2 regions of the Comamonas sp. MYb69 genome follow, and region 2 is predicted to be linked to the other one. Evidence: predicted binding sites of a transcription regulator. Region 2 holds the regulator's gene; the other holds the start of a gene.

Region 1 (4,606 bases), on a different contig from region 2:
CGGCCGTCGAACGTGGCCACGCGCCCGGCCTGGTCATAGGCGAGCGGCCCATGCTGGATCAGGCTGGTGCTCATGCCCACGCCCCGGCGCGTGAGTGCCCGCACACGGGCTTCGAGCTCGGACAGCGCAAAGGGCTTGGCCATGTAGTCATCGGCGCCCAGATCAAGGCCTTGGACCCGGTCATCGACGCTCTCGGCGGCGGTGAGGATCAGCACCGGAATCGCCGAGCCCCGGGCGCGCAGCTTTTTGAGCACTTCGAGCCCATGCATGCGCGGCAGGCCCAGGTCCAGAATCAGCAGGTCAAACGCGTTGTTGGCCATCAGGGCGGCATCGGCCTCGGTGCCATTGGAGACATGGTCGACCACGGCGCCGGAGTTGCGGAGACTGCGCAGCAGGCCATCGGCCAGCACCTGGTCGTCCTCGGCAATCAGTATTCGCATGCGGTCTCCTATCGGTGTTGTAGTCGTGATGTGGATGGTGTCAATGATTCTAGGCGAGTCCATGGCCTTGCTGGCCACCTAAGCATAGATCAAAGCGGTTGGGCTGCAAGGCCGTGGTGTGGGGTCCTGAGCCCCTGTTTTTTTGTTGCACAGACGTAAAACCGACCCCGGCGTCATCAAACCGAGGCTGCTCTCACGTAGGATAGCGCCTCGTCTTGACCAGAACACGCAGGCACCCGGCCTGTGGCTGGTGGGGTGTGACTGCAGCAGGTGGTGATGAGACCAGGGCCCAAGGTACAGGTGAGGTGGCAGGCGTCGCAGCGACAGCGCCGCCTGGTGTTGGTCACGGCCTTGCTGGTGTTGACTGCCTTGTACCTGCAGTGGCACCACGTCATTGCGATGCCGGGGCATACCGATGCGCTGCAGTCGGCACCGCGCTCGGCGCCGCCTGCCAACCTGCCGCACTACCAGGTCAGCATCGATGCCAAGGTGGTCAACGGCATTGCCGACAACCTCTCGGGCCTGGCCTTCAACCCCGAGACCCAGACCTTGTTTGCGGTGACCAACCGCCCGCCCCAGATTGCCGAGCTGAGCACCGATGGCCGCTTGCTGCGGCTGGCGCCGCTGCTGGGCGCCCGCGACACCGAAGGCATTGCCCATATCCAGGGCGACTGGTTTGCGATTGCCGACGAGCGTACCAACCGCATCCACTGGGTGCAGTTTGGCAAGGGCGTGACCGAGGTGTCGCTGGAGCACAGCCCCTATGTGCAGCTCAATGACATTGCCATCAAGAATTTTGCGCTTGAAGGCCTGGGCTGGGATGCCAAGCGCCAGCAGCTGCTGGCCGTGACCGAGAAATGGCCCATGCAGGTGCTGGTGATGGATGCGCCGCTGTCCAAGCTCAAGCCGGGACTGGTCGATATGAAGGTCTCGACCTGGGAGGTGCCGGCGGTGGACGACATGCCCAGCACCGACCTGGCCGCCATCGAGGTCGATCCGCGCAGCGGCAACCTGCTGCTGCTGGGGGAGGAATCGTCGGTGCTGTACGAGTACAGCCGCGCCGGCGACCTGCTCAGCGTGATGCCGCTGTGGGCCGATATGGCAGGGCTGGCCGAGCGGGTGCCGCAGCCCGAAGGCCTGGCCATGGACAACAGCGGCAATATCTACATCGTCTCCGAGCCCAACCTGTTCTACAAATTCGCGCGTAAGCGCCGCTGAACGCGGCCAGGCGCAGCCGCTCAGCTGTCGGCCCCATACACCTCCAGCCCCAGCTGGATCACGGTGGCGACCTGCTCGCCGACCTCGGCGCGGAACTCCGCCTCGGCCTGGCTGACGGCACGCTCAAACGCCTGCAGCCACAGCAGGCCGGTCTCGGTAAAGCGCACGGTGCGGGCGCGGGCATCGCGCGGGTCGCGCTCGCGGGTCACCAGGTTCCAGGCTTCGCACTGGTCCACCAGTTGGGCCATCGCCTGCTTGCTCATGCCCGCGCGCGCTGCCAGGTCCACCAGGCGGTCGCCGGCCAGCGACAGGTGGCGGGTGATGTGGATGTGGGCGGCGCTCACCTGGTCACGCTCGGCCAGGTGCGACAGCGCCAGCGGCACGGCCTCGTCCTGGGCCATCAGCTGCAGCACGCGGGCATCAAAACGGCGCATCGCATGGCCCAGCAGGCGGCCCATATGGGTCAGGCGCCAGCTGTCGTCGGGCAAATGGGGCAGAAGAATGGGCATGGCAAGTGGTGCGCAGAAAGCGCAAAACGGTGGAAGTCGCTATTGTGCATATAGTCAACTAAACTGACTAAAAAAGTACTTCTATAAAATATACCCATCCCATAAACTACTGTTCAAGCATCCAGGCTGTATATGCAAACAGCTGGATCTCCAGATCAAAGACATGACCATCAAACGCAAGGAGAAATCCATGAACGCCACCGCCACCAAACCCGAAGCCAACAGCGAAAAAGCCAAGGCGCTGGCCGCCGCCCTGGCCCAGATCGAAAAGCAGTTCGGCAAGGGCACCATCATGAAGCTCGGTGAAGGCGAAGCGGTGTCGGACATCCAGGTGGTGTCCACCGGCTCGCTGGGCCTGGATATTGCACTGGGCGTTGGCGGCCTGCCGCGCGGCCGGGTCATCGAGATCTACGGCCCGGAGTCCTCGGGCAAGACCACCTTGACCCTGCAGGTGATTGCCGAGATGCAAAAGCTGGGCGGCACTTGCGCCTTTATCGATGCCGAGCACGCGCTGGACACCAGCTATGCCCAAAAGCTGGGCGTGAACCTGGGCGATATCCTGATCAGCCAGCCCGACACCGGTGAGCAGGCGCTCGAGATCGTTGACAGCCTGGTGCGCTCCGGCGCGGTGGACCTGATCGTGGTCGACTCGGTCGCGGCCCTGACCCCCAAGGCCGAAATCGAAGGCGAAATGGGCGACCAGTTGCCCGGTCTGCAGGCCCGCCTGATGAGCCAGGCGCTGCGCAAGCTCACCGCCACGATCAAGAAGACCAACTGCATGGTCATCTTCATCAACCAGATCCGCATGAAGATCGGCGTGATGTTCGGCAGCCCCGAAACCACGACCGGCGGTAATGCACTGAAGTTCTACGCCTCGGTGCGCCTCGATATCCGCCGCACCGGCACCATCAAGCGCGGCGATGAGGCCATCGGCAACGAGACCAAGGTCAAGGTGGTCAAGAACAAGGTATCGCCTCCGTTCAAGACGGCCGAGTTCGACATTCTGTTTGGCGAAGGCATCTCGCGCGAAGGCGAAATCCTGGACATGGGTGTCAATGCCCGCATCATCGAGAAAAGCGGTGCCTGGTACGCCTACAACGGCGAGAAGATTGGCCAAGGCCGTGACAACTCGCGTGAGTTCCTGCGCGAAAACCCCGACCTCGCCATCGAGATCGAGAACAAGGTGCGCGAGAGCCTGAACATCAGCCTGCGCCCCGCCGAAGACGGCGTGGTGGACGGCCCGGTAGCGCCCGGCACCGAAGGCTGATCGCTGCTGAAGCCTGAGCGCTGAGATAGCTGCTTGTGCACAGATGCTGTGCGCAAGCAGCTATTTGTTTTATAGCAATGAGAACGCATGTCTTTTAGCAAACTCTCCCTCAAAGGACGTGCGCTGCGCTACCTGGCGCAGCGCGAGCATTCGCGCGCTGAGCTGCAGGGCAAGCTCGCGCCCCATGTGGAAGAGGGCGAGGACCTGGCGGCCATCCTCGACGAGCTGGAAGCCAAGGGCTTTCTGAGCGCCGCGCGCTTTGTCGACAGCGTCATCCACACCAAGGCTGCCCGTTACGGTGCCAACCGCGTGCTGCAGGAGCTGCGCCACAAAGGCGTGGATGCCCCGCTGATCGCCGATGCCCGCGAGCGCCTGCGCAGCACCGAGCTGCAGCGCGCCCGTGAGGTCTGGCAACGCCGTTTTGGCACGCCGCCCGAGAGCCCGCAGGAGCGGGCCAAGCAGATGCGCTTTCTGGCCAGCCGGGGTTTTGGCGGGGATGTGGTGCGCCAGGTGCTGCGCGGCGGGGATGGCGATTAGCCGCTGAACAGCACCCCGCTGGGCTGTGCCATGCGCGGCCCGCAAAGCCCCAGCCCCGCAGCCTGTGCCCCTGCTCGGCGACAATGGCGGCCATGAGCACTGCCGAACAGCCCAATAACCCCCTCCATGGCCTGACCCTGGAGCACATCCTGAACGAGCTGGTCGCGTACTTTGGCTGGGAAGAGCTGGGTGAGCGCATCCCCGTGCGTTGTTTTTGCCTGGACCCGAGCATCAACTCCAGCCTGCGTTTTTTGCGCAAAACGCCCTGGGCGCGCGAGAAGGTCGAGGGCCTGTACCTGTTCATGCTGCGCGAGAAAAGGCGCAGCGGCGCCTGAGGCCGCGTTGCCCGCAGTGCGGCGGCGCCCTTGCTGTGCAGCGCTGTCCTACCCACAGGTGTGCTGCCAAGCGATAGCCTAGACGTCTGTTCCGCTTGACGCAGGAGACCGACGATGACCACAAAAAATACCGTATGCCTCTGGTACCAGGGCGATGCGCTCGATGCCGCGCAGTTCTATGCCCAGACTTTTCCGGACAGCGCCGTGGGCGCGGTACACCGCGCGCCGGGTGACTACCCCGATGGCCGGCAGGGCGATGTGCTGGTGGTGGAGTTCAACGTGGCGGGCATTGCCTGCATA
Region 2 (4,606 bases):
AGCTCTGGCTGGACCATGTGATCCGTATCCACCGCAGCTTTGCATCCACGCCCGAAGGCAAGATTGGTTTGATGAAGGACCGTCCTAGCTTGGTATTGGTGAGTTCCGGCGGCTTCCATACGGGGCCCCGTGCCAAGCAGGAAGACTTTTTGACGCCTTATCTGCGCTATGCGCTGGCCTCCATTGGCATCCGCAATGTGCATTTTGTGTTGCTGCAAGGCCTGGTGTTTGGGCCTGACGCGGTGGCTGCTGCGCTGGATGGCGCAAGAGATGCGTTGCGCGAGCAACTGGCCCCATTCAAGCAGCAGGCGCTGGAGGCTTTGGCTGCTGCGCGCTGACAGGACAAGAGGCTGGCGCAAGTGGGCAGCAGACAGAGATGGCTGACAGCGCGGGTTGCCGAGCACGCGGGCCTTGTGCCACCATGGCCTGGTCTGAGCGGCAGGAAGGGATGCTGCTGGCTGGGCAGCTCTGAGCCGCTGTTGCAACCGCCCTGCATATTGCCCGGAATTTCTCAGCGCCGTTCTGGAATCCCTCCGGTAGGCCGTTGTCTAGCCGGCCGCACCTGGCCGGCCGCACCAACTGACACATCGGGCTGCCTGCGGCATGGTGACGGGTCGGGAACACCGAGCCCCATGCCCAAACCCTTGGCTCGCCTGGCCCTGTTTGCAGCGTTCAACGCATGCTGGCGGCGAGACTTGGCCCCCCGCCCGGGCAGCGGCTTAGACGGCGTGCAGATGTTCCAGCCGTTCCAGGCGTTCGAGCTCGGCACAGATATCGGCCATGCTGCCCGACATGGCCCAGCGCATACCCTTTTGGCGGTGCAGGCTGGCCGGTTGGGCCCAGTACATCTTGATGGGGGCATCGTTGGCGGCCTGGGCGCTGCAGCGCTGCACCGACAGGAAGGGGCGGGTGTGGGACTGTACGCCTACCGAGAGGCGGCGGCGCGCAGCGGGCTTGCGCGGCAGGCGGATGCGGTCGATGGGGCGCTGTGCGGGGGCCTCATCGGCAGGGGAGCCCACGCGGGACGTGTCCACGCCGGACATGTTCAGGCCCTGGCCATCGAGCAAGCTCAGCTGCTGGGCGGCGCCACGCTGTACAGCGGCAGAGGACGCGGTGGCAAAGCAGTGCACCTGGGCGGCGAGCTGGCCGTCATTGGCGGCGCCATGGCCGGGTCGGCGGCGGTTGCTGCGCACAATGGCACGCTGGATGGACTGGAACCAGGGCAGGCCAGCGACTAGGGAAAAGGGCGCAAGCGCGCGCAATGCATCTGCTACAAGCATAGGAGACTCCTTGGTATACGGGTAACAGCAGGATTGCGCAGGGCGAGCGCATCCCCCAGGGCTGTGGGCCAAGAGCCCACAACGCCCGCTACCTGGGGTTGCGCAGAAAAGGGAGGGCCGAAGTGGCCGGAAGGGCCGCTAGGCCTAGTTCAGCATCGTGTTGCGGATCAGGCCCACGGCAATGCCTTCGATCTCGAAGGGCTCGCCGGGCTGCACGATGATGGGCAGGTAATCCGGGTTTTCGGCCAGCAACTCAATGCCGTCCTTGGTGCGCTGCAGGCGCTTGACGGTGACGTCATCGCCCAGGCGCGCCACAATGATCTGGCCGTTGCGGGCCTCGCGCGTGGCTTTGACGGCCAGCAGATCGCCATCGATGATGCCAACATCGCGCATCGACATACCGCGCACCTTGAGCAGGTAATCGGGCTGCTGCTGGAACAGGCCGCCCTCCACGGTATAGGTTTGGTCGACATGCTCTTGCGCCAGGATGGGCGAGCCGGCCGAGACGCGGCCGATCAGCGGCAGCGCCAGCTGGGCGAGCTCTTGCACCACGCGGCCGAGGCCAGCGGCGGCATTGGACACGCCTGCCAGCGGTGAGGAGAAGCGCGTGCCCCGAGCGGCATTGATGGAGCGCACGGTATCGCTTTGCAGGCGAATCCCCCGGGAGGTGCCGCTGACCAGCTCGATCACGCCCTTGCGGGCCAGCGCCTTGAGGTGGTCTTCTGCCGAATTGGCCGATTTGAAGCCCAGCTTGCTGGCAATCTCGGCGCGCGTTGGCGGGGCGCCGGTGCGCGAAATGGCGGTCTGGATCAGGTCCAGAATTTCTTGTTGGCGCGCGGTCAGTTTGGGATGGTCTCGCATAAGATCTCCGTGTGATCTGCGGTGCCGGGCAGAAGCAAAGCCACTGTGCATCCCAACACCTGTATATCAATCCAGTACCTGTATTTTTAACCAGTTTTTTGCAGGAGGCAAGCCTTGCAGCCAAAAATTTTGATCATCGGCACCGGCGGCACCATTGCCGGCATGGCCGATGATGCCGAGAAACCCGGCCAATACCGCGCAGCCCAGCTGTCCATTGCGGCCTTGCTGGCGGGTGTGAGCGGTATCGAGACAGCTGCGGCAGGCCCGCTGGATGCGGTGCAGATAGCGCAAATTGATAGCAAGGACATGAATGACGAGGTCTGGCATGCGCTGCTCAAGCGCTGCGATGCGGCCATGCGCGATGAGACCGTGCGCGCTGTTGTTATCACCCACGGAACCGATACGCTCGAAGAGACGGCCTGGTTCCTGCACTGCGTTTTAGGGCGCCTGGCCAAGCCCGTGGTGCTGACCTGCGCCATGCGCCCGGCCAATGCCTTGATGCCCGATGGCCCGCAGAACCTCAAGGACGCCGTGGCTGCCGCAGCGGCGCTGGATGCGGATGGCCAACCTCTGCTGCGTGAGGTGGTGGCCGTGACGGGCGGCGGCGAGCTGCACAGCGCGCGCTGGCTGCAAAAGGTGCATCCGCACCGCTTGCTGGCCTTTTCCTCGGGCGAGCAGGGCCTCTTGGGCTGGGTAGATGGTGTGACCGTGCGCCTGCGCCAGGGCTATGCGCCGCAGGCACCAGGCACAGCAGACGGCTACAGCGGCAGCCAGTGGCTGGCCGCCTTGCCAGTGCCGGCCAGCCAGCCCTGGCCCTGGGTGGAGATCGTCACCAGCCACGCGGGACTGCGCCCGGGGCTGGTGGAGGCGCTACAGGCACAGGGCATCGACGGCCTGGTGGTGGCGACCACCGGCAATGGCACCGTGCATCAGGTGCTGCTGGAGGCCATGGTGCGTGCACGCCAGCAAGGTTTGCCGGTATGGCGCAGCAGCCGCTGCAGCGATGGCGTGATCAGCGATGCGGTGTTGCCCGGGGCGGCCGATTTGGAAAAGGACCTGGCGGTGGCCTTGACACCCTACAAATGCCGGGTGAGTTTGCAGCTGGCGCTGGTGCAGGCACAGACCCACGCCAAGGGTTAGCGCAGGTACCGAAGGCCTGCTTGCTGATGACGGGGACAGGCATAAAAAAGCCACTGTCGCAAGACAGTGGCGGTGCGGATAAGTCCGAGCGACTTATCAGGCCTGCAGCGCGGCAATGGCGCGTTGCGTGATCTCTTCGACCGAGCCCATGCCGCTGATGGCGCGGTACTTGGGGGCGGCGGCTGGGTCTTGTGCAGCCCAGCTGCTGTAGTAGTCCACCAGGGGGCGGGTCTGGTTGCTGTACACATCCAGGCGCTTCTTGACGGTTTCTTCCTTGTCGTCTTCGCGCTGCACCAGGGGCTCGCCCGTCACATCGTCCAGGCCTTCGGTCTTGGGCGGGTTGAACTTGACGTGGTAGGTACGGCCGGAAGCGGGGTGGCTGCGGCGGCCGCTCATGCGCTCGATGATGGCTTCAAACGGCACATCGATTTCCAGCACATAGTCGAGCTTGACGCCAGCGGCCTTCATCGCGTCGGCCTGGGGAATGGTGCGGGGGAAGCCGTCAAACAGGAAGCCATTGGCGCAGTCGGCCTGGGCGATACGTTCCTTGACCAGATTGATGATCAGATCGTCACTGACCAACTGGCCGGCGTCCATCACGGCCTTGGCTTGCAGGCCCAGCGGCGTGCCAGCCTTCACGGCGGCGCGCAGCATGTCGCCGGTGGAAATCTGGGGAATACCGTATTTTTGGCAGATGAAGGCAGCTTGCGTACCTTTGCCGGCGCCGGGTGCTCCCAAAAGAATTAATTTCATGACGGTCCTTGGAGAATAAAAAACTTGCACGGCAAAAGCGGGCACTAAAGCCCGCTTTTACACAAAAAAACTGGGCTTGAGCATATCACGCATCAGGGGATTGTCAGCGAACTGGCGCCAATACCGTGTCTCGGCTGCGCAAGACAGGCATGCTGCGCCTTTTAGCTTACGGTGTGCTTGCATCGGTGGCCGTTGCGGTGCAGGGCAGGCACGCGGGTTACATCACCGCGCCCAGCAGCTGGCGCACGCGCACCAGGTCTTCGGGCGTATCAACGCCCGAGCCGGGGATCTGCCGCGTCACATGCACGGCGATGCGGTGGCCATGCCAGATCGCGCGCAGCTGCTCGAGCATCTCGATCTGCTCGGTGGGGGCCTGGCTGAGCGTGGGGAAGGTATGCAAAAACTGGGCGCGGTAGCTGTAGATGCCCATATGGTGCAGCGGCGCAAAACCGGGCGTGCCGGTGGTGCCGGGGTTCTTCCACCAGGCGACATTGACAAAATCACGACCCCAGGGGATGGGCGCGCGGCTGAAATAGCTGGCCAGGCCCTGGGCATCGAGCACCACCTTGACG

Evidence for each region. Region 2 encodes LexA, which represses DNA repair genes until DNA is damaged. Its sites were predicted from a motif close to ACTGTATNNNNATACAGT; they were not measured.
Region 1: the regulator LexA is predicted to act here: its motif matches at 2,293-2,310, upstream of recA (recombinase RecA).

The regions. Positions count from the first base shown of each region.
Region 1 is NZ_JBBGZG010000001.1:34,595-39,200, forward strand. It holds gene WH303_RS00165 (response regulator) at 1-440, opposite strand, end outside; gene WH303_RS00170 (SdiA-regulated domain-containing protein) at 717-1,658, shown strand; gene WH303_RS00175 (MarR family winged helix-turn-helix transcriptional regulator) at 1,679-2,167, opposite strand; gene recA (recombinase RecA) at 2,358-3,434, shown strand; gene recX (recombination regulator RecX) at 3,522-3,971, shown strand; gene WH303_RS00190 (VF530 family protein) at 4,055-4,306, shown strand; gene WH303_RS00195 (VOC family protein) at 4,421-4,606, shown strand, end outside.
Region 2 is NZ_JBBGZG010000010.1:187,746-192,351, forward strand. It holds gene WH303_RS15405 (FMN-dependent NADH-azoreductase) at 1-338, shown strand, start outside; gene WH303_RS15410 (hypothetical protein) at 720-1,280, opposite strand; gene lexA (transcriptional repressor LexA) at 1,425-2,141, opposite strand; gene WH303_RS15420 (asparaginase) at 2,256-3,281, shown strand; gene adk (adenylate kinase) at 3,378-4,034, opposite strand; gene kdsB (3-deoxy-manno-octulosonate cytidylyltransferase) at 4,252-4,606, opposite strand, start outside.